Regions from separate parts of the Priestia sp. TRM10 genome, predicted to be linked through region 3. Evidence: predicted binding sites of a transcription regulator. Region 3 holds the regulator's gene; each other region holds the start of a gene.
What was found. Region 3 encodes LexA, which represses DNA repair genes until DNA is damaged. Its sites were predicted from a motif close to CGAACATATGTTCG; they were not measured.
Positions count from the first base shown of each region.

Region 1: the regulator LexA is predicted to act here: its motif matches at 1,789-1,802, upstream of ACK3CR_RS14415 (Y-family DNA polymerase).
Region 2: the regulator LexA is predicted to act here: its motif matches at 2,439-2,452, upstream of uvrB (excinuclease ABC subunit UvrB).
Region 4: the regulator LexA is predicted to act here: its motif matches at 3,699-3,712, upstream of ACK3CR_RS25730 (DUF6434 domain-containing protein).

Region 1 is NZ_JBJZOT010000013.1:609,123-615,370, forward strand. It holds gene ACK3CR_RS14410 (YolD-like family protein) at 135-467, opposite strand; gene ACK3CR_RS14415 (Y-family DNA polymerase) at 482-1,747, opposite strand; gene ACK3CR_RS14420 (GNAT family N-acetyltransferase) at 2,181-2,762, shown strand; gene ACK3CR_RS14425 (cupin domain-containing protein) at 2,874-3,212, opposite strand; gene ACK3CR_RS14430 (Cof-type HAD-IIB family hydrolase) at 3,407-4,303, shown strand; gene ACK3CR_RS14435 (STAS domain-containing protein) at 4,515-5,363, shown strand; gene ACK3CR_RS14440 (proline dehydrogenase family protein) at 5,671-6,248, shown strand, end outside.
Region 2 is NZ_JBJZOT010000011.1:277,813-284,060, reverse strand. It holds gene uvrA (excinuclease ABC subunit UvrA) at 1-389, opposite strand, end outside; gene uvrB (excinuclease ABC subunit UvrB) at 397-2,376, opposite strand; gene ACK3CR_RS09740 (tripartite tricarboxylate transporter substrate binding protein) at 2,576-3,541, opposite strand; gene ACK3CR_RS09735 (response regulator) at 3,555-4,241, opposite strand; gene ACK3CR_RS09730 (sensor histidine kinase) at 4,256-5,854, opposite strand; gene ACK3CR_RS09725 (PspC domain-containing protein) at 6,081-6,248, shown strand, end outside.
Region 3 is NZ_JBJZOT010000015.1:494,563-500,810, reverse strand. It holds gene ACK3CR_RS19305 (DHA2 family efflux MFS transporter permease subunit) at 1-232, shown strand, start outside; gene ACK3CR_RS19300 (DinB family protein) at 458-961, shown strand; gene ACK3CR_RS19295 (Gfo/Idh/MocA family protein) at 1,070-2,275, opposite strand; gene ACK3CR_RS19290 (LCP family protein) at 2,433-3,404, opposite strand; gene ACK3CR_RS19285 (hypothetical protein) at 3,558-3,770, shown strand; gene lexA (transcriptional repressor LexA) at 3,829-4,452, opposite strand; gene yneA (cell division suppressor protein YneA) at 4,614-4,931, shown strand; gene ACK3CR_RS19270 (YneB family resolvase-like protein) at 4,998-5,669, shown strand; gene ACK3CR_RS19265 (DUF896 domain-containing protein) at 5,746-5,979, shown strand; gene tkt (transketolase) at 6,165-6,248, shown strand, end outside.
Region 4 is NZ_JBJZOT010000018.1:36,718-42,965, forward strand. It holds gene cyoE (heme o synthase) at 1-445, opposite strand, end outside; gene ACK3CR_RS25710 (hypothetical protein) at 882-1,082, shown strand; partial or broken gene ACK3CR_RS25715 (MarC family protein) at 1,157-1,297, opposite strand; gene ACK3CR_RS25720 (pyridoxal phosphate-dependent aminotransferase) at 1,493-2,674, shown strand; gene ACK3CR_RS25725 (dienelactone hydrolase family protein) at 2,709-3,611, opposite strand; gene ACK3CR_RS25730 (DUF6434 domain-containing protein) at 3,741-4,304, shown strand; gene aimA (glutamate/serine transporter AimA) at 4,415-6,031, opposite strand.

The sequences.
Region 1 (6,248 bases), on a different contig from region 3:
CTATTATATACGTTAGTTTATTATTTGTAAATTATAGCATAAAATGATTTTTTTGTCAAATTTCAAGTGATAAGTACTGTTTTCTCCGTATTCATTGTATAAAGAGAAAGCTACTTTAGAAAATAGTTTTTTGGTTAGACAAACTGAATATTCATCACTTCACTTAATTTCACTTTTCTCTTTAATTTAGAGTTTTTATCAGTGAACATAAAGAGGTCTCTAGAGGGATCAGCAAACTGAATGAACCCCGTTTCCGTGATGTGTTTTCCATGCTTGTAGCAAGTTAGATATACTTTTTGATTCGTATGTAAAGCTTCAACCAATACTTGATTCATCTGCCCCATTTGATCTTCTGTTAAAAGAGGCTTAGGTATTTCTAATTGCCTATCTATAATTTCTTGTAATCCTATGTATTGTTCAGGTATGCTTGCAAAAGCTCTCCATTTTTTCATTCCTCTGTCTTTCATCGTATCATCCTCCTTTATGCTTTATGTCCTCCCATTAAGCTATTTCGATAACGAACGGTTGAATAATCGAGAGAGCTTGAAGCGCGCAGAAGACTATTCTTCCCATAACGAAGACGAATCTCATCGATCGTTTTGGCTAATGCATACGCTTTTTCGCGCTGATTGCTATCTTCAAACAGGCTCATTTGTTCTTCTTGTTGAATGCTTGTATTCGATAATGAAATGCCAATAGAGCGGATAGGCATTCCGTTGTCATATGTATGTAAGATTGTTAAACAATAGGGGAAAATATCTTGGCTTAAGTTGGAGGCTCTTACCATTTTCTTTTGTCTTGAAAATCCTCTACCTCTTTGTGTGCTATAACCAATGTATAAATGAATCGTTTGAGCGACTACTTGATGCATTCGTAAGCGAAAGCATATATCATCTAATAGCTCTAATAGCAATAATTCAATTTCTTTTCGATTTGTATAATCACGAAATAAAATTTGACTCTTCCCAAATGAACGAGATCGAGGAATGTATATCTCTGAGATACGACTATAATCAACGCCATTAGCATGCTGATGGAGTTCTTCCCCTAGGACACCGAATTCTTTTTTTAACATTTCTCTAGAAGATAGGGCTAGTTCTTTGATCGTATAAATGCCTAACCTGTTTAATCGTTTTTCTGTAGCGGATGAAATTCCCCAAAAATCTTTCATCGGATGAACGGACCATAACTTAAAAGGAACATCTTCATAGCGCCAATAAGCGACTCCTGTTGGGCTATGCTTTGCTTCATGATCTAAACTAATTTTAGCGAGTAAGAGATTCGAACCAATTCCAATTGTAGCTGCCAGCCGCGTCTTTTGATAAATCTCATGGATTATTTTATGAGCTAACTCCTCTGGTGTTCGAGCAAATAGATGTAAAGAAGCTGTAGCGTCAATAAATAACTCATCAATACTATATGCATGGAAATCTTCAGGAGCAACATATTGTAAGACTAGACTTGAAATATAGTTGGAAGCTTTAACATATCGCTCCATAGAAGGATTCACAACATAAATATCTTTCCTTTTCGGAATATCGAGGAGGCGACTTCCTGTTTGAATTCCTTCTCTTTTTAATAACGGTGTAGAGGCTAACACAATAGATCCTGACCGTTTTGTATCTCCTACAACAGCAAGTTTTGTTTTTAAAGGATCTAACCGTCGTATTACGCAAGAAACGGAAGCAAAAAAGGACTTCATATCAATACACATAATGACTCTGTTTGGTAGATGCTTGTAATCCATAAAAATAACCCCTTGAAAAAGAACATTTGTTCTATTATATAAGAACAAATGTTCCTTTATCAACCTATTAAAAATTGGGTGTATTCCATAATCCTTAAAATGAAGTATAAAATAACCATTTTTTGAGCTTTAAGTTAGGAGTCTGTTAGTTTATTAATTTGTAGAAGATAAAATTATCCGCATGATAAGAGGTAACATTCAACACAATTTTAATATTTCTTATCTACTACTAGGTTGTTTTATTTACGCTTCAGTCATCCCTGTTTATAGTATGTGAAGAGAGAGAACCAGCTGGGGATTCTATAAATATCAACACATCTTAACTTTTCACTAATGGCGATTAAACAGGGTAAACTTATATATTAAGATGCGAGATGTTTAGAAATATTTATAATTAAAAAGATAAGAACAAATATGAGATGGGGGAATTTATATGACTAAAGATGTTAATAACTTTCCATTCATTGAAACAAATAGGCTGTTATTAAGAGAAATTGTAAAAGATGATGCAAATGATATTTTAAAATATCTGTCTGATGAAGAAGTAATGAAATATTACGGTTTAGCACCTTTTCAAACCATCAATGAGGCTTTAAATGAGATTTCCTGGTATCAATCAATACTAAATGAACAAACGGGAATAAGATGGGGAATCACTTTAAAAGGAAAAGATGAAGTTATAGGGAGTTGCGGCTTTCTTAATAGAGTTCCCGGGCATTACCGAACTGAAATTGGTTATGAATTAAATAGAGATTATTGGGGGCATGGAATTGCGAGTGAGGCATTGGAGGCTGTCATAAGGTATGGGTTTAAAGATTTAAAGTTTCAAAGAATAGAAGCTTTAGTAGAGCCTCCTAATATACTTTCACAGAAATTAATAGAAAAAAAAGGTTTTATTAGAGAAGGGTTATTGAGGAATTATGAGTTCACATGTGGGAAATTTGATGATTTATATATGTATTCTTTGTTAAAGCAAGATTTTGAGAAACTGCAAGAAAGTAAGCTAAATATGTAAACAAACATGCATCCATATAGAAATTAAATTTTTTCCTTATATCATACTAGAACTCTTAATTTGTGTTAAAATTTACCTGGTCATTAATTGTGGAATATAGGATCAGTACCCTTAAATTTGGACTCTATCTTCTTTGCTTGTTGGTTGAGAAATAACAAGAAATTCAACATCTTCGTCAGAGCGATTCATCATTTGGTGGGCAACATGAGGAGGAACTTCTACTCCTTCAAGTGGTGTTATATTTTCTAATTGTCCATCTATTTCTAATGTAGCAGTTCCCTTTAATACAAAGAAAAACTGTCGAGATTTTGTATGGTAATAGCGTACTTCAGCGGTATTAGGGGGCATACGTTCATGGATAACACTTAAATCTTTTTGATTTACTAAACGCCATCCATCGCATTGATCTCCCCAAATATAATGTTCTGCATTTTTTTGACTGATTTTCATTTTTATCTCGTTCCTTTCAGTATAATCAGATAATTCTGTGAGATGAATACTATAACTTTTAGATTCTTACTTTACAATAACTGCTTTCTTGAATAATCCAAATCTCCATCAGTATTTGGTTGGTTTTCTTGAGGTTATAAATAGAAAAGCTTATACTTGCGAGGTAAGCTTTTTTACATATAGGGGGAATAGGCATGATTTTAAAACCTAAAGCAATATTTTTAGACATGGATGGGACAATTTTAAACCGCTATAATAAGGTGAGTATGGCAACAAAAGAAATTATTGATGACTTGCGGGCTCAAGGAATATTTGTTTTTATTGCTACAGGAAGAGCCTTTGATGAAATAGAAGAATTAGTGCCAGAAGGATTTAAAGTTGATGGATGTATTACGTCAAATGGTATGGCAGGATATGTAGACGGAGAGGCCGTATTTAAACATTCTCTTTCCCTTGAGCTGGTAGAAACGATTATTAAAAAAGCGAGAAAAAACAAGGTGTACTATGAGCTTTTCCCATATGATGCTCAACGTATGACATTAAAACAAGATAAACAATACGTGGAAGAAGAAATTCGAGAGCCAAAGCCAGACAGTGTTGAAATTAATGAGTGGCTTTCACGCAAGAATGCTCTTAAAGAAGAAATTGCTTGGAAAGATGACGTTGAGGGAAGTGAATTTTCGAAGTTCTATTTCTTTTCACGAACAAAAGAACATATTAATAAATGGAAAGATGAGCTCAACGAACTAAAGAAAGAAATAGATTTTACGACTTCTACTTCTTCCAATCACAATGTCGAAGTAATGGTTGCAAATGTAAATAAAGCAACAGGGATCAAGCAGATGTTAAATCATTTTGGATTGGCTGCGGATGAAATTCTTGCTATTGGGGATAGTAATAATGATTTACCAATGTTTCAATTTGCTAGCCATGCTGTAGCAATGAAGAATGCATCGGCTTCTATTCAAGAAATTGTTGATGATGTAACAGAGTTTACATGTGATGAAGATGGAGTATATCACTATCTTTCTCAATTCAGACTGCAAAAGCCAAATCAAGAGATGATCACTTCTAAAAAAGATAATAAATAACCTAATTCATCAGTTCTTAAAAAAAGAAGACAAAAGCATAGCCCTGTTAGCTATGCTTTTTGTTGTTAGCTATGCTAGTTTATCAGTCTTAAGCAAAAATGAGGAGCTTTTATTATAAGCTATCCTCTTATAGTTGTTGAAAACAGGTTAAAACATATATACTTAATACATGTTTAAGGTTTTTAGAAAGAAATGAGGAGAGTATGTAAAGATGGATCAAAATAACCAACTATATCATTTTTTATTAGAAAGAACACGCTTATTGACTGAACAATGGTATGAAGCTTTAGACAAAGACAATTCATCTGGTGTGTATGCATCTGATGACCCTGAAGTTGTTGAGATGGTAAAGAACCAAAATTATGAGTTTCATTTACGTTTTTGTAGAGTCTTTGATGAAACATGTTCTAAGGATGAGTTTTTATCTACTTTCAATAAATGGATTCATGAGACTTCCCGGGAAGAAGAACATCAACATACACCAACTCACTTAATATTGCGAGAGTTCTTTAATAATCAAGAACAGTATTTAGATTATATACAAGAATTTGTAAAAACGAGCAAAGAGACCTATTCGCAAGAAACGATTAACGGCTGGAATCGTAAGATTATTGAAACCTTTAATCGTGTGATTTTAGCTTTTTCAAAAGAAAGTTATAAATATGCGGAAGAACGTCTAGCTGCTCAAAAGGATATGATTCATGAATTAAGTTCCCCGATTATTTCACTTAGTGAAGAGCTCGCTCTTCTCCCTCTTGTAGGAGATATTGATACTGATCGTGCTCAGAAGGTAATGGAAAATACTTTACAGCAATGTTCAGATCAACAAGTAAATCATCTTTTAATTGATTTATCTGGAGTACTCATTATCGATACGATGGTGGCTCATCAAATCTTTCAATTAATCAAGGCTTTGAAATTAATTGGTGTGACCTGTACACTTTCAGGAATTCGACCTGAAATTGCTCAAACCGCCATCCAAATTGGAATCGATTTTGATGACTTATCTGTGGTTTCTAGTATTCATCAAGCTTTAGTTCAACGAAGTTTACTTCAGTAACCTGTTATTTGCATGCAGTCGGGTTATGGATATGAAAAGGGAATTTAGAGAAACGAAAACCTTTAAATAAGCAAGTTTTGTATTTTTTAATAAATAAAAGATTAAAAAGACCTTATTAGTAATTAATAAGGTCTTTTTAGTGTGAGTAATCAAGATTATGTACCCTAACGTTATATAAGAGGTACGTTAGGTTATATGTAACCTGAATTTGTATAGAGTAGGTATTAAATAATGTCGTTTACACACATCTTTATGGTAAAATTTAGAATGAAATCTTACATTTTAAGGAATGAAGAGGTGTTTACAGATGAAGCAAGTTGAAGATGGTGTAACTTTGTTTTCTGAGGAAGAAAGTAATGTTATTAAGGCTCTAAAATCAATTGCGAGAAATCAACAAGTAAAGACAAAAATTCAGGGATCTGAAGAACTTTATCCTTTATTGAAACGTGCAGCGAAAAGGTTTATTGCGGGAGAAATAAAAGAAGACGGAATCATAAAAGGAAGAGAATTACTAAACAAAGGTTATGCTATTTCTCTTGAATACATAGGAGAAAATACAGAAACAGTTGAGGAGTGTGAGTGTGCTAAGGAAAGGTTTATGGATTTAATGGAAAGCTTAGGGGAAGCATCTATGCCATCTACCATATCTCTTGATTTATCTCACATAGGCTTGTCCGTTCATTCCGATATTGCCCTCAAAAACCTTATAGAATTGGCTGCGAAAGCAAAGAAATCCAGTTTGTACATTATGATTAGTATGGAAGAATCAAATAAAACCGATAGGATCATTGAAATTTATAAAAAGGTATCTCGAGAATATGATAATGTCGGCCTTACACTCCAAGCTCATTTGAATCGTTCCGAAGATGACATTCTTGATTTACT
Region 2 (6,248 bases), on a different contig from region 3:
GTAATTTCAATACCGTGATTTGGACACGTTGGACGTCCAACGCGCGCAAACAGCAAGCGTAGATAATCATAAATTTCTGTGACTGTCCCAACTGTTGAGCGCGGATTACGACTTGTTGTTTTTTGGTCAATTGAAATTGCTGGTGACAGACCTTCAATAGAATCCACATCAGGCTTATCCATCTGCCCCAAAAACTGACGAGCGTACGCTGATAAAGACTCAACGTAACGACGCTGTCCTTCCGCGTAAATCGTATCAAAAGCTAATGAAGATTTCCCTGAACCAGATAAACCCGTCATTACGACGAGTTTATCTCTAGGAATTGTAACATCAAGATTATTTAAATTATTGGCTCTAGCTCCTTTTACAACAATGCGATCTGTTGCCATAAGACAATCATCCCTCCGCTTTCAACTCTAAAATAGTATCACGAAGCTGTGCGGCACGTTCGAAATCAAGCGCTTTTGCAGCTTCTTTCATTTCTCTTTCCATGTTCTCAATAACTTCTGCACGCTCTCGTTTCGTCATCTTCTTCAAGTCTGGACGATTTTCATACTGTTCTTCATCTTCTGCAACCATTGTTGCTCGAATAGAATCACGTACTTTTTTCTGAATCGTCTGCGGAGTTATACCATGTTCTTCGTTGTAAGCTATTTGCGTTTCACGACGACGTTTTGTCTCGTTAATAGCAATGTCCATTGATTTTGTAATTTTGTCAGCATACATGATAACATGACCATTTTCGTTCCTTGCAGCACGACCAATCGTTTGAATAAGAGAACGTTCTGAACGTAAAAATCCTTCTTTATCTGCATCAAGGATAGCTACAAGAGAAACTTCTGGAATATCTAGCCCTTCTCTTAATAAGTTAATCCCAACAAGCACATCATATGTGCCAATGCGAAGCTCACGAATTGTTTCAATACGTTCTAATGTTTTTATTTCTGAATGAAGGTAGTTGACTTTAATACCAAGCTCTTTTAAGTAGTCTGTTAAATCTTCCGACATTTTTTTCGTTAACGTTGTTATAAGTACCCGCTCATTTCGTTCAGTACGCTGACGAATTTCGTCTACGAGATCATCAATTTGTCCTTTAATTGGACGCACGTCAATTGTTGGATCAAGCAACCCTGTCGGTCTAATAATCTGCTCAATGAATTCTGGTGCTTTTTCCATTTCATAAGGTCCTGGCGTTGCTGAAACATAAACCATTTGAGAAATATGTTTCTCGTATTCTTCAAAGCGAAGCGGACGGTTGTCAAGAGCAGAGGGCAACCGAAATCCGTGATCAACGAGAACCTGTTTACGTGCTTGGTCACCGTTGTACATGCCCCGTATTTGTGGCATTGTTACATGTGACTCATCCACAATCATTAAAAAGTCATCTGGAAAGAAATCTAAAAGCGTATACGGAGTTGATCCTGGTGGACGAAGCGTTAAATGACGAGAGTAGTTTTCAATCCCTGAACAAAATCCCATTTCGCGCATCATTTCGAGATCGTAGCGCGTACGTTGTTCTAGTCGCTGCGCTTCTAGCAACTTGCCGTTATCCTTTAATACTTTAAGACGATCTTCCAACTCTTTTTCGATATTTTGAATAGCAACACGCATTTTTTCTTCACGAGTAACGAAGTGGGAAGCAGGATAAATTGCTACATGGTTACGGTCACCGATAATTTCCCCTGTCAAAGCATCCACTTCTCGGATACGATCAATTTCATCTCCAAAAAATTCAACGCGTATACAATGTTCATCCCTTGAAACTGGGAAAATTTCAACTACATCACCACGAACGCGAAACGTACCGCGTTTAAAATCAATATCATTTCGTTCATACTGAATATCCACGAGATTGCGCAAAAGCTCATTTCGTTCTCTTTCCATGCCCACTCTTAATGATAGAACCATTTCTTTATATTCTTCAGGCGAACCTAGACCATAAATACAAGAAACGCTGGCAATGATAATAACGTCATTTCTTTCAAACAAAGAAGACGTTGCCGAGTGACGAAGCTTATCAATTTCATCATTAATACTCGCATCTTTCTCAATAAATGTATCTGTTTGAGGAACATACGCCTCTGGTTGATAGTAATCATAATAACTAACAAAATACTCCACAGCATTGTTTGGGAAGAATTCCTTAAACTCGCTGTAGAGCTGTCCAGCTAGTGTTTTGTTATGAGCAATAACAAGCGTTGGCTTGTTAATTTCTTTAATTACATTTGAAACAGTGAACGTTTTGCCTGTGCCTGTTGCTCCAAGCAATACTTGATGCTGTTTACCTTCTTTAATCCCTTGGACAAGCTTATCAATAGCCTTAGGCTGATCACCTTGAGGTTGATAAGAAGAAACAAGTTCAAACTGATTGTCCACACTAAACACCCCGCTCTTACACAAATTATAGAAATATCTTATCACAATAAATGAAGAAAAACCAAAAATATGTTCGCATTTTCTTGTAATTTTTTACCGAACTTTTTTCTGTTTGTAGTACACACTTTTCCCTTTTTCCCTTTAAAACATGCAAAAAAACGAAGGGGCTGTTTCCCTTCGTCCTCAAAATATACAAATATTAAAATCCATTTACTAGTTTTTTGTAGAATAAGGCCTCTTCTTGCAAAAATACTTTTGTTTCTTCATGATTTTTATAGAAAGATTCCCACTCGTTCTCTTTCAGAATTTGTTGCCATTCCTCTGTCTCTACCATTTCTTTAATCTTCTCATCCCAATATTTTATTTGCTCATCTGTCATACCCTTTGGTCCCATTACTCCTCTCCAATGTGAAAAAACAACATTAAGACCTTGTTCTTTCCATGTTGGAACTTCTTTAAAGTTTTCAATCCGTTTCTCAGATGAAATAGCAAGCATTTTTATTTTTCCTTCTCTATAATATGGCTTTGCTTCAGAAAGAGGCATAATTGTCACATCAAGCTTCCTCTTAAGTAATGCTGAGAGAAGTGACGAACGATCTTCATACACACTGAAATCAAGCTTTGCGCCATTGATTCCATACTGATTGATGCCTTGAATAAAAGATAGATGATCGTCATTTCCGATGCCAGGGGAAATACCCAATTTTAATGAGGCAGGATCTTCCTGCAGCTTTTTAATAATATCTTTCACTTCTTTAATATCACTGTTTTTGCTCACAACAATAACTTCCCATTCCGTGGAAAGCATTGCAATTGGTGTAAAATCACGATAAGTTAGAGCACTTTGCCCAATAAGGTTATTTGTTAAAAGAAGACTTGAATTCATTGCGACAGAATGACCATCTTGTGATTGAAGATACTTCCATCCCTTCTCCCCATTTCCGCCTAAAAGAGAAGTAAGCACAACAGATTGATCTGTAATGCTTTCGTTTGTTAGAATGGACTGCATCCCTTTAGCTGTCTGTCCCCATCCTCCCGTAGAGGCGCCTGGTATGACAATTTCTAACTCACGCGTTGGAAAAGCTTCTTTGTCGTTTTCTTTCTCGGCACAGCCTGATATATAAACGAGCATAAACAAACTGATAAACAGCATTATTTTTCTCATTTAATACCTCCACTCATTCTTCACTCACAATCAAGTAGTATTTCCGCTCCGGTCTTCCCACAATGCCGTATTCTAATTCTGCTCTTAGCCGTTGAATGGATACAAGGTATTCTAAATAACGTCGAGCTGTTGTACGAGAAGCCCCCATTGCTTCACTTACTTCTTCAATTGAAGCCCCCTTATGAAATTGATTCATAACTTTAGTGATTTTCTCTAGCGTCAGTGGATCAATTCCAGAAGGAAGCTGCTTCTCAGCTACTGAAGCTTCGTGGATACCTTGGAAGAAAAGTTCTACAAACGTTTGATCAATCTCTTCAGCAGATTGAAGCATTTCTTTCTTCTTTTTATATTTTTTAATTGCCTCTGTAAACTTTTCAGCACTTACAGGTTTGATTAAATAGTTCTCAACCCCTATTTTTAAAGCTCTTTCTAATAACTCTTTTTCCCTTGCTGCTGTGATCAAGATCACATCTAAGTCTCTAAACTCCTGCTTTAAATTAGGCAGAAGATCAATTCCTGTTTGATCTGGAAGGTAGATATCAAGTAAAAGCAAATCAGCTTCATTCTCTCTCAAAAGCTCCATTGTTTGTTCTGCATTAAATGCTTTTCCTACAACCTCTGTTTCTTCTATTTTTAAAAGAAATTTCTCTTGAATATCAGCGATTCGGAAATCGTCTTCTGCAATTGCTACTCGTAACATGTTTGACTCCCCTTTTATGCCCCTTTAATTTCTTTTGGTAGATAGACTGTAAAAATAGTCCTCTTTCCTTTCTCACTTTGAACTTCAATTTCCCCATGAAGGTGAGCAACAGCTCTCTTCACATTTGTTAATCCATATCCCCTATCTTTTCCTTTCGTAGAGAAAGCTGATTGAAAAATAACTGAAATCTGTTCATCAGATATTCCTTCTCCATTATCCTCTACTTCAATAATAATGTCCTGTCCAAGGTCAGTGATAAAAAAACTCACCTTTTTTTCCCTATCCATGCTTCTAACAGCTTCAAAAGCATTATCAATTAGGTTCCCAATAATCACCGTCAGCTCAGGAGTTTCAATATGTTCTGGAATCTGATGCAATGAACTGTTTTCATCAATTGTAAAGTGAATTTTTTTCTCAGATGCCTTACCAATTTTCCCAAGTAACATACCTTGGACTTTGTGATCCACTATTTTTTGAAAAAGAGCCTCATTTTGAGATTTTTGAAACCCATATTCCTCCTCAATAAAAGCAATTGCTTCATCATAGTAGCCTAACTGAAGCAATCCGAGGAGAAGGTGGAGCTTGTTTGCAAACTCATGGGTTTGAGCTCTTAGATCTTCAGAGTACTTTTTCACTTCAGAAAGCTTATCAACTAGTTTCTTAAGCTCTGTTTTGTCTCGAAAACTAGCAACTCCTCCGATGATTTTCTCTTTTCGCATAATTGGCGTTACATTTATAATAAGAAGCTTATCATTTATTAAACACTCTTCATTGCTTTTACTTTCTCCTGTCATAAGCACATCCTTCATCCCAATTTGAGGGTAGATATGCTCTAGTAGCTGACCTGAATCCGCTTCTTCCAGTCCAAGTAATTCTTTTGCTGATTGATTAAACGTTGTAATATAGCCCTCTCTATCGATTGACACAATTCCTTCTTTAATGGATTGAATAACAGCCTGCCTTTCTCTATATAAAGAAGAGATTTCAGCTGGTTCTAAACCTAATGTGTCTTTTCGAATGCTTTTGGTTAAGAGGATACCTCCCCAAATGCCCAATAGCACAACAACTAGAGAAGAAAATAATACAACATGAAGTTTATTCCAAATTTCTTTGTATATAGATTTCTTTGAAAACTCCGCTGTAACAACACCAATGATTTTTTCACTATCCTCATTTTCTTGTACAATTGGTGCCTTTGCGATATAAGACGGGCCATTAACGCCTTTTCCCTCTTTTAAATAGTAACCTCCAAAAGTTAGTGCTTTATAATTTATAGGATCATAAACATTAGATATCGTAGAACCTCTTGTAGGGTATGAATAAGACTTTCCTTCTTTACTTGTAATCCTCAGCGCATCTGCTCCAACTTGAGTTCTCATCTGCTGAAGAATGATTTTTGCATCTTCAGGTGAATGTTCGAATGCATGTTGAATAGGAGGTAAAAAAGAAAGCGTTTTCACCACTTGCAATGAGAGCTTTTCAACCTTATCGCGTTCATCTTGAATTTCATTGTAAATATAGATTGTTGTTAAAAGAAGAACAATCCCTAAAATAAGCCCAATAATAAGAGTTAGAATTTTAGTTTTTAGCGATATAAACGATTTCTGTTTCATTATTAACTCCTCATTCACTTCCACTTATATTCTAATCTAGACGTATTAAACCTATTTTTCAATACTAAATGTTTGGAATTTATAGAATAATGAAAAGTTAATGGCTTGTTGGAGAATGTTCACTTTTTAACTTTTACGATTGTTAATAGAAGGGTATACATATAGTAGCTGAATAAATAACCATTCCTTTTCACTAATTATAGCTATATACGAAAGGAGAAAAAACTTGAATTCATTATATCGATCTAAGAGAAGAAAAGTATTGCTTGGTGTTTGTGGAGGACTATCAGAAAAGTTCGGTATTAGTGCTTCACTCATCCGAATTTTAGTTGTCATTCTATGTTTTGTTACAGCTTTTCTACCTGTTGCGCTTGTATACGGTGTGTTAGGCGCT
Region 3 (6,248 bases):
ATTACAACAAGTAGCAGGAGCGATTGGTACAGCAATAGGAATTTCAATCCTTTCTTCAGGATCAAGAAGCTTCCTTGAAACAGTGTCTGATCAAAAGGATCCGCTCAACCAGGTTCTTGCATTTACAAATGGCGTTCAACATGCCTTTATCTTTGCGATTATCGTTGCTGTTATTGGTTTAGTTATCTCGTTCTTTATTAAGCGAGTAAACGTTGAACAGCGCGCACATTAATAAAAAGCCGATGCTTATGCATCGGCTTTTTTGGTTTTTATTTAAGTATTAATATTTGATTCCTTTTGGAAGTATTGCTATAATCAAAAGGGAACAAATGTTCGTTTTGGTTGTAAAGGTGGACAAAGCATTTAAGAACTTAATAAGGAAGGATATTTGAAAAACGAGAACGACCGTTTTAGAATGTGGTTTCCAAAATGAAAATTGATGATGGAGGTATTACATATGTATGTAACAATTGCAGACTTTATTAGAGAGTGGAACAAAGAAGCCTTATTAACTCAAAAGGTTTTAGATGGCTTGACAGATCATTCGTTAAAACAGCAAGTTTATCCAGAAGGTCGTACGTTAGGAAGAATTGCGTGGCATTTCACAACAAATATTCCAGAATACTTAGCTCATTTCGGGTTGAAGATAGATGAAGTCGAAAAGGCAGGAAATGTCCCAACTTCCGCCAAAGAAATCGCTGAAACCTTTAAAAATGTAAGTTCTTATGCCTCCAAAGTCATTGAAGAACAATGGACAGATGAATCCCTAGAACACATACAAGAAGCGTTCGGAAGAGAGGAATCAAACGCTATGATCCTAATGGGATTAATTAAGCATATTGTTCATCATCGCGGCCAAGTTACAGTTTTGATGCGTCAAGCAGGACTAAAACCTTTTGGGGTTTATGGACCACCAAAAGAAGATTGGATTCGTTTAGGTGTGGAAAATCCACCGCTTTAATAGTATGCTGAATAGTTTGTTAGTAGGAGAATAAAGGAAACCCTTAGAAAGGGGGTTTCCTTTAATTTTGACTTATTATCAACATTAAAAATGTAACAGATTCGTTATTTATGAAAGGTGTCTATCTAGAAACTCGCGTATAGTTACGACTTTTCCGCTTTGGATCGATTCATCAGCAGCGCTTGCGACTGCAATAGACCAAAATCCTTCAGCAGGAGTAGCTGCTTTTGTTTTTTTTCCAGCAATCGCATCAACAAATGCCCTATGTTCATAGTACGTTCCGCCATTATGACCGCTGTTTTGAATGATTTCAGGATAGCAAGGAGTAGTAATCTTAGCAGGAGCGCTTTCTCCACAAAGCACTTCTAAATGTGTAGATGGTTTATGATAGGGAAGAAAATCTTCATTTTCATATCCATATAGTCTTCCACGGTCTCCGCACAGCGTTAAATCTTCACGGAAAAGGGGAGAGAACATGCACAAATTAAAAGAAGCATGTATTCCATTTTCATAAATAATGATGATGTTTGCATGATCTAATATATCAGCTTTCTTTCCTTCATATTGAAAGTCTTTAAAATTGATAGCGTTTCCACCTACTGCATAAACAGAAAAGGGTTTAGCATCTGCAAATAGATTTAATAAATCAAAGTAATGGCAACATTTTTCAATAAGAGTTCCGCCTGAAAGTTCTGAAAACTTATTCCACTGCTCGACTTTATCTAAGAAAGGAAGGCGGTGTTCTGTCATCATCATCGTTTTTATATTTCCAATTGAGTTGCGCTCTTTTGTCTCATAAAGGGCTTCTTGATAAAGCGCTTTGTAGCGATATTGCAAACCAATTTGAAAAACGTTCTGATAAGACTCAGCCCATTGTTGAATGATCCATGCATCTTTCAACGTAGTTGCCATTGGTTTTTCAAGTAAAATATGTTTTCCAGATTTCATCGCTTCTTCCACAATTTCTTTATGTGTATAATTTGGGGTGCAAATAATAAGTCCATCAACATCAGGATCTTCGCACGCTGCTTTTAAATTATCATAAACATGTACAATATGACCCGGAAAGTTTTCCTCAATCATATGAAGGGCTTCTTTGACACTTTTTTGGTTAGGATCATATATGCCATGAACTGAAGCACGTCCTTCTAACATTGTTGCTTTAATATGCTCATGCCCAATCATCCCGGCACCAATAATGTTAAATTTATAAAGAGGTGTTTCGTTTTTATAAATGTGTTTATCTTTTTCACGCAAATAGTTGCTGTTTAGAAAACCCGAAAAAAAAGTGCTATGACGTTCAAATTCCCCCATATTCATGCCTCCTGTTTTTTAGAAACTCTCATTAAAGTATAAAAAGCATTGTTAGAAAATACAACAGAAGTTATTTGTGTTCCTATTAATATATGTTCTAAAAGATTAATTGGTATAAAAAAAGACTCACATTGTGAAAATGTGAGTCTTCCTTCATTTAATCAAGAAACTCTTGTAGAGCTTTTTTATTTTCTTCTTTATCAATACTTAACACAGCTCCAACGTCTTCACGGGCATTTTCAAATGTACCGTCAAGAGGGAGGCGAAGTGTTTTAACTTCCTTAGTGCTTCCTGTAGCAAAGTCTTTTCCAAGGAGTAGAAGTGTTTTTTGATCAATGTTTGTATCAACATACGGATCTGTAAGACCGAGCAATTTTGGAAGTTTGAAGACACTGCCAATGCTTGCGGCTTCTTTTTTCAGTTTTGTTAGCACTTCTTGCTGACGTTGAACACGTCCAAAATCACTTAAACTATCGTGACGGAAGCGAACATAGCCCAGAAGTTTATCACCATGTAATGTTTGTTTTCCTTCATGAAGGGTCATACCAATACCAGAAGACATTTCTTCTTCAACGGTTACGGTAATACCGTCTGGAGCAATCGCGTCCACGACTTTTGGGAAGCCTTGAAAGTCTACGACAGCATAGTAATTAATATCAACACCGAAGTTTTCTTCAATTGTTTTACGTAAAAGCTCAGGTCCTCCAAAAGCAAAGGCAGAATTTAATTTTTGTTTTCCGTGTCCTGGAACGTCAACATACATGTCTCTCATAAGGGAAACGATTTTAGGTTGTTTTGCGTCTTGATCATAGTGTGCAATAAGGATAGAATCTGTACGAGCGTGATCTTCACCTCGTGAATCACTTCCAAGCAAAAGGACATTCATTTTTCCGTCGTTAGGAAGTGAGCCATTAAAGTCATCATAAAGCTCTCCGTCTTTTGCGAAACTTCCATCTTGAGCTTCAGAGAGTCCTATTTTATATTGAATAAAGCTATAAATTCCTCCAGCGACGACTACAAGAAGGATGAGCGCTAGAATAATGCGGCCCCATCTTGGTCGACGTCTTCTTTTTCTATTTCTTGTTCTTTCGGTTCTTTCCAATGTGCTTTTCACCACTTTCTCTATCATGATGCCAGTAGCATTTGTACTCTTAAGCAAACATTGTATCAAACTTTTCTTTGTTTGGCATCTCAGAAGAGAAAGAGCGTAATCAGATTTCTTGCGCGCATTCTTTCTGCTAGTGTATATTAGGATATACTTTATAGGAAAGGAGAGGGGAAAATGAATCGTTATTTATTTCAATACGAAGTGCTTTCGCTAAAGAAAGAAGGAGAATTTAGCGTTGTTGCGCAAAGTGAAGAAGAGGCAGCATCTCAAATTCTAGAGCGCGTGGCAGATATTGAGTTCACAGATGAAGATGATGTGAAGATTGGCAAATTGATCAAAGTTATTGAAGCAAAAGATCATTATTACGAGTGCGAAGGTTGTACATGATCACTACATAGCGTAAAAAATCCCTCTTTAAATAAGTAAGAGGGATTTTTTACGCCTTCTAATGAATCGAGCGATATACGCCAATAACTTTTCCTAAAATTGAAACATTGTTCAAAATAATAGGAGCCATTGTGGCGTTTTCAGGTTGTAAACGAATATAGTTTTCTTCTTTAAAGAAACGTTTTACTGTTGCTTCATTTTCTTCTGTCATAGCAACAACAATATCGCCGTTGCTTGCTGTTTGTTGTTGTCTCACAATTACCATATCGCCATTTAGAATTCCAGCTTCAATCATACTATCTCCAACAATTTCAAGCATAAATACGTGCTCATCAGGAGCCACATATTTATCAGGTAACGGAAAATATTCTTCAATGTTCTCTATAGCTGTAATAGGCTGTCCTGCTGTTACTTTACCAATAACCGGAACATTAATAACATTATTTTTTTGAACATCGTTTGTTTGATCTAAGTCCAGAATCTCGATTGCACGCGGTTTTGTAGGGTCACGTCGAATTAATCCTTTGCTTTCAAGGCGAGCTAAGTGCCCGTGAACCGTTGAGCTTGATGCAAGTCCGACTGCTTCACCAATTTCGCGTACTGACGGGGGATATCCTTTAAGTTTTACACATTCTTTTATATGACTCAAAATCTGTTGCTGTCTCTTCGATAACTTTGTCATTGGGATTCACCTCAAATCTAGCTCAATCTTACTAGGATTATAACATGGTTTTTTCATAGATACAAACATAAGTTCGAAAAAAATCCGTTGACAATAAAAGAATGAAAGAGATAAAATAAGAACATATATTCCGAACATACATTCTTAAAGGTGGGAGAAAGATGAAAACGAGGACTAATTCACTTACATACTATGTCACATTTTTTGCAGGACTTGCACTTTTTTCATTTATTATATTAAACGTGTCAAAAGAGCCAGAGCTTGATCAATATGCGATTGTTACCGTTAAAGCAGGTGACACGCTTTGGGGATTAGCGAACGAGTATCAAGGGAATCATCAGCTTTCAACCGTTGATTTTATAGATTGGGTCGAGAAGCAGAACAATATAGAGAAGAAAGACCTCAAAGAAGGCGAAGAAATTTATATTCCAGTTTTAAAAGAAAAACTAAACAATGCGCTTGTTGCTAAAACACAGTAATAGATTCTTGCTGTTTTCTTTTCTTTCATGAAATAATAGATTAAAAACACTGTGTAGGGGCGAAATATGAGAGCGATTATTTATTGTCGGGTAAGCACGGAAAAAGAAAGTCAAACAACATCATTAATAAGGCAAAGAGAAGAGTTAGAAGAGCTTGCTAAAAAGCACGGTTTTGAAATTATAAAAGTTATTGAAGAGCGTCATAGTGGATATGACGTTGAACGTGATGGAATTATTGAAGCACTCACTCTTTTTCAAGAAGGAAAAGGAGATGTGCTTCTTGTACAGGATGATACAAGACTTGGACGTGGCAACAGTAAAGTAGCGCTTATGCATGAGCTGAAAAAAGCGGGTGCTAAAGTTTATACGTTGAATGAACAAGGTGAGCTTTATTTATCTGAAAGTGACACAATGGTTTTAAATATTTTAGCTGCTGTTGAAGAATATCAGCGCCAAATTGTTCGCTTTAAAATTAAGCGGGGAATGAAGAGAGCTGTAGAAAACGGATATAAACCTGAACTAAACTTAAAAAATAGAACAAGCGGTGGACGAGATAAAAAAGAAGTTCCTATTGAAGACATTATAAGACTTCGAGCTAAAAAGCTGACGTTTTATGATATTGCTTTAACGCTAAGAGGATTAGGGTATGATGTTAGCAAAGCAACAGTTCACCGTCGCTATCAGGAACATATGAAAGAACAAGAAGAGAATGAAAAAATGGACATTGAAATAGAATAAGGTAACTTACTTGCTAATTTACCCTCTCTTTTGTACGATATGTACATAAACGAGAACTTTTTATAAGGAGAATACAATGTTATCAAAAGATAAAATTGCTCGAATTAATGAGCTTGCAAACAAATCAAAAACAGAAGGTTTAACAGAAAAAGAAGCTTCTGAACAAAAAAATTTACGACAAGAATATTTACAAACTTTTCGTAAATCAATGACCAATTCTTTACATTCGGTCAAAATTGTCGATCCAGAAGGCAATGATGTTACACCGAAAAAGCTAAAAGAGAGTCAAAAACGTAACAAATTAAATTAATGGGTTATCATAAAAAGGTTAGAGGAGAAATAGTGCTATACTCTGGCCTTTTTGTGTATTTTATGAGTGAAAACAGCGTTAATGAGAAATGATATAATTGCTATTGAATTGTTGTACAAATCAAGGCAATATTAGTATGATAGAGTTATTATTAGATTTTTGTTAGCAGAAAGGAAGGAAAGAAAATGTCACAACGTATTGAAGATTTATCAGTCACTACTATTCGCACACTTTCTATTGATGCAATTGAGAAAGCAAACTCAGGACAC
Region 4 (6,248 bases), on a different contig from region 3:
TGCGCTTGCTCCACATTGTATAAGGCACAAGATAGAAAAACAGTCCAAGAAAGCCAAAAAGAGCGGCCATTGGTGTTGCTAAAGCTAAAGCTATTAAGCCAAGTACAGCTAAAGAAATGCCTAGCCATAATACTGTGCCTGTCTTAATTTCACCCGTTACAGTTGGTCTATCTTGAGTACGTTTCATTAAAGAGTCAATATCGCGGTCATAGAGATTATTTAAAGCTCCTGCCGCACCCATAACAAAGATGGATCCTACCAAAGCAAACAAAAGCTCTGGTAACTTATCAATTAGCGTGAGATTGTACGTAGAGAGAGCTAATGTAAGGCCAGCAAGCATTGTAATTAAATTTGATTTAATAATTCCAGTTTTCACTGTCTGCTTTAGGATCGTCCAAGAAGTTCGTTGTTCTGTTGTAACGAGATTTTCTTCCCTTGCTATCATATTTCCTCGCTCCTTTTTAAAATAGTAAGTAACCTAAAAATAGTGCTTTTATTGTTCTAATAGCTAAAAAAACAGCCCTGTTTTTTGCTGAAAAAATTTTATAGACTACTCGGGTATATTAATGTTATATTCAAGTATTGTCAAGAAAAGGAGTTGGAAAAAAGGGCAAAAAAAGCGCTTATATAGCTTATAAAAGCGCTTTCTATGAAATTGTGCTAATTTGTCCACTTTCTCAATACATTCTCAATTATTCCCGTAAAAAAATTCCTTATTCATAGTATGCTGGAAGTAATGTAAAACATGAGAAAATATTAAAAGAAAAAACAGACAATATAAGGTATAAGTTGGACGGAAATTCATATATTTTTCTTTATAATATGAATTTATATATATAAAATTAATGGGGAGTAAACATATAATTATCTTTGATTTTCTAATGGGCTTGGTATCAGGAACTGTTGTTGGAGCTGTAGGATGCCGTCTTTACGAGCAAAATGGCGGGCAATTACAGCATCTTGTTCAGCCAAAGAATTCATTTGGCGGAAGTCAGCAGCTCTCTTATCAGCCATCGGTAGAAGAGCTTCAAGCTCAGAAAGAGCGGTTGGAAGATATGATAGCTGAGCTTCAAGTAAAATAAAAAAGAAGGAGAATCAGTTCCCGGCTGCTTCTCCTTTTTTTATTATGGGGGAATAGATCATAAATTTTCTATTTTTAAAGAGAAGGAAAAAATCCTTTAATTCCTTCTGCAATCATTTGAATAGCCATCACAGCCAGAATAAGCCCCATGAGTCTTGAAATCACATTGACGCCATTTTGTCCAAGTTTCTTGATGATAGATGAAGAATAATAAAAAGTGAAACTTTAAGTAGAATGAATATAAATAAAAATACCTATTTTAAGTATTTTTTTGAAGACTTCCCTATAATTAATAGAGTAAATAGTAGACTGAATTTTCATTTAAATTTATAGAAAAGATATAGGGTATGTTGTGGAAAAAGGAAATTTAAGATATTTTTAAGTAAGAACGATTTTAAGCAGAAGGGAAAGATTAGAGTGGCAGATTTATCAAAACGAATTGTGGCAAATCTAGAAAACTCCTCATGGATTCGTAAGCTTTTTGATGAGGGAAACCGTTTAAAGAAAGAGTTTGGAGAAGATCAAGTTTTTGATTTCTCATTAGGTAATCCAGTTGTTGAACCACCAAAATTATTCACAGAAGCGCTGCGTGAAGAAGTGAAAAAAGGAGGCCACGGATACATACCAAACCAAGGACTTGTAGAAGCAAGGGAAAAAGTATCTGAGTTTATCAGTTCACGTTTCTCTGGTAACTTCTCCTCAAAGCACGTTGTGATGACCGTGGGAGCAGGGGGAGCTTTAAATGTGGCCTTACGAAGTATTTTAAATGAAGGTGAAGAAGTCATTGTTCTTGCTCCTTATTTTGCTGAGTACAAAGCATATATTGAAAACAACGGTGGAAAGGTAGTTAGCTGTCCACTAACAGAGAAATTTGAGATTGATATTGAAGCTGTAAAAAAAGCCATTACTCCAAAAACAAAAGGGCTTATTTTAAATACCCCGCATAATCCAACAGGAACGGCTCTTACACAAGAAAATGTTAATGAGCTAGGCGAGCTTCTAAAGGCGTGTGAAAAAGAAAACAGTCAAAGCATTTACGTTTTATTTGACGAGCCTTATAGCCAGCTTATTTATGATGAAGAGCTTGCAGATCCATTTAAAGCATATCATAATATCATTTTAGCCAGCTCTTTCAGCAAAGATTTAGGAATTGCTGGTGAACGTTTAGGTTATCTTGTTCTAGATAACGATACACCTGGTGTGGACCTTCTTACTGCTGCATTTGTATACTGCAATCGTACACTCGGGTTTGTAAACGCGCCGGTCTTAATGCAACGGGCAATTGCAAGCATGGATAACTTAAAAGTAGATGCAAGCGAATATAAAAAACGTCGTGATTTAATTGTAGATATTCTGCAAGAAGCAGGTTTTAACTTTATGATGCCAAAAGGTGGTTTCTTTGTTTTCCCAAAATCACCAATTGAAGATGAAGTAGCATTTTGTCAGCATGCAGCTGAAAAATATAAAATCTTAGTTGTCCCAAGTAGCGGATTCGGAGTAAAAGGGTATTTCCGATTATCTTTTAGTGTATCTCTTGACCAGATTGAACGTTCAAGAGAGGCCTTTATTGCTCTTTATAAAGACTTTGCTTAACAAAAGCAGCCTTATATAAGGCTGCTTTTATTTTTTACAAATACGTCTTTAAAAAGTCACAAGCTTCAGCACGCATTCCAGCTGTCTCGATATGACCACAGGGATAACAACTCATTTTCCAATGATGAGCTAGCCCCATCTCTTTATAAATTCTTTTTAATTCTTCGTCAATAATTGAAAGTCCATCATAAGGAGTTAACAGGTCATGTTCTCCTACAAGACTTAGGTGTGGTCGAGGCGCAATGAAAGATTGAATCTCGGCTGTTTCAAAATGTTTAAGGAGGCTAGGAACATAGGAGTAGAAGCCATGGGAATCAAGCCGTCTCTGTTTTACCAGTGTTCTAGCCTCTACTTGTGCTGTAATATCTATACAAACTGAAATACGCTCATCTAAGGCAGCAACCCACCATGCCATTAATCCGCCCATTGACATGCCCATTGTTGCAATGCGGGTAGAATCAACATCCTCTCGTTCGAATAAGTAGTCAATTCCTCTTATGCTGTCATAGATCATCATTCCCCATAAAACTTCACCATTCCAAAGCAGCTCCTTAAAAATCTCTGTTTGAGCTTTCCCTGCTCTTTCTCCAAAGCCCCACATATCAAGGCAAAGCACATTGTAGTCTAAGTCTGTTAATGTTTTGGCAAATGCTTCTTCATATAAATATGGACTACTTTTCAGGAGTTCTTTCTTTCCCATGTCGTACAGGCCGCCATGTGAATGATTAAAAAGCACAGCTGGTCTTTTCTTGGCTTTGTTTTTTGGTTTAACGAAATAAGCAGGAACATTTTCTCTACCATTTAGAGATAGTAAAAGTTCTTCTACAATGTAGGTTTCCATCTCTCGCTCAAAAAGGGTTGTGACAGAGATTTTATTTTTCTCAGGCAAATCACCAAGAAGCTCCCAAAGTTTTTGTTTCTCTTTTGTGATTTTCATGTTTTCCCTCCTTTTAAAGAAAGTGTAGTGTATAAGACAAATTATAGATTTAAAAAGATAAATTTTCCATATTAAAACTGACGGTGAGGAACATTTGTTCTATAATAGTAGATGGAGAGGAGGGATAGCATGGAAAGGCTGCCCTTAACAAAAGGTTTACCAGAACATAAATTTAGAGATTTTTATTGGCTTAAAAAAGAACTGCAGTCATTTTGCCGTGATAATGGATTAAGTGCATCAGGATCGAAAGACGAGATAACAGAGCGTATAGGCATATTTCTGAGGGAAGGGGGAATTGTAAAGCCAGTAAAGAGAAGAACAGTACATTCATTAGATGAAGAGTTAAGTCTTGAAACGGTCATTACGGAACATCACAGGTGTAGTCAGAAAGTGAGGGCATTTTTTAAGCTTCACCTTTCGAACTTCCATTTTTCTACTTACATACAAAATTACTTTAAAAATAATGTAGGAAAGACATATCAAGATGTAATAGAAGCTTGGTTGGAAGAGGAGAGGCGTAAAAAAGATCCAACTTATCAATCAAAGATTGGATCTCAGTTTCAATACAATCAGTTTATTCGAGATTATTTTTCCGACCCAAAAAATAAGGGTAGGGGAAGAGAAGACGCTATTGTAGCTTGGAAGCATATTAAAAATCTTCCTGGTGATAACAAATATAGAGGAGAAGAATAGTCTTAACCTAATAAAAAACCTTCTTTTCTCTCTTAGAGAAAAGAAGGTAAGAAGAAAATGAATCTCCTGAAAGTTCAATAGTATAATAATCAATAAGATGAACTATCTGTTTATTTTTTATGTGCACGCTCTTCTTGAGCTGCACGTAAGGCGTCATTCACTTTGCGCCCTTCATCTAAAGATTCACTTTCAATGCCGCTCTTAAGTGCCCAAGTGTAGAAGAAAAGAGAAAGTACAGTAATTAGAAGCATGTCCCATCCGTACTTAATAATATTTAGTCCTCCAAACTTCTCGCTTCCCAGCCAAGAGATGACTACCATTGAGAGAAGATAAACAACCATCCAAGCTCCAGCTTTGAAATTCCTCTTAAAATCTTTCCAGTTATTTTTGGCTTGATAATAAAAATAAATTGGAAATCCGATTAAGATAATAAACAAAACTTGTCCTGTTAACGGCCAACGTGCCCAATAAAGAGTTAAGGAAGCAAAAATGAAACCAAGTGGTGCAATGATGCTTAATCCTTTTAAATGAAGTGGTCGGTATAAATCTTTACCAATTTTTCGTAACGTCATAACAGTAATTGGACCTGTCAAATATGAAATAAGGGTTGCAACTGAGATAATTTCAGCTAACACTCCCCATCCTCTGAATAAGAATAAGAAAATTAAAGATACGCCTAAGTTTACAAACATTGCTTGACGAGGAATCCCATAAAGGGGATGTAGCCTACCGATGAAGCTTGGCAAGTACTTGTTCTTTTCCATTCCATAAAGCATACGAGCTGTTGTTGCTGTATACGTAATTCCTGTACCTGAAGGAGACACAAAAGCATCGGCATACAGTACAATAACAAGCCAGTTAATTCCCAACGCAATTGCCAAATCGGCAAACGGTGAATTGAAGTTCAAGTGACTCCATCCGTTTACAATTGCTGCAGGATCAACAGCGCCGATAAAGGCTACTTGAAGAAGTACATAAATTACAGTAGCAATTAAGATAGAGCTAATAACAGCAATTGGAATAGATCTACCTGGATTTTTAGCTTCACCAGCCATATTAACAGGGCTTTGGAAACCATTAAAAGCAAATACAATTCCAGATGTTGCAACAGCCGTTAGAACACTAGCCCATCCACTAGGTGCAATGCTGTCTCCTGCTGTAAAATTTCCACTATTAAAGCCAACAAACAACAGAGCGCCAATTGTTAATCCTGGGATTATAATTTTGAAAACGGTAATAAGCGAGTTCGCTTTCGAGAACAAACTCACTGTCCAATAGTTTAGGAAGAAGTAAACAAGTAAAAGGGCTGTTGCAACAAGTAATCCTTTACCTGTAAGTTTTCCCTCCTTTACTAGAGCGCTTGTCCACTGCGCCCATTCCCAAGGCCATGAACTCATATATTGAACTGAAGCAACTGCTTCAACAGGAATAACAGAAACAATAGCAATCCAATTTGCCCAAGCAGCGATAAATCCTAGGAAAGAGCCATGTGAGTATTGCGTATATTTGACCATCCCTCCAGCTTCTGGAAACATTGCACCAAGTTCACTATAAGAAAGAGCAATCATACCAATAACAATCATACCAATAATCCATGAGAAAATAGCGGCTGGACCAGCTATTTGAGCAGCTCTCCAAGCTCCGAAAAGCCATCCTGAACCAATGATTGAGCCAATTCCAACCATGATAAGCGAAAAAGTACCCATATTGCGATTTAAATTGTTCATAAAATTAGCACCCTTCAATATCGTTTGAAAATTAAATGCAAAAAAGCTAAATCTTGGTGAGTAGAAAATCATAGATGTGGGATATCACGACCTTTTCGCTAGGTTTTCACTATTATATCATCTTTTTTTATTTTCTGTATTTGTTGATGGGTTTTCACATTGGCTAGGATATCAGGTGTAAAAGAGAGGGGGAATTTGAGATTTTAAATGAGAGGAT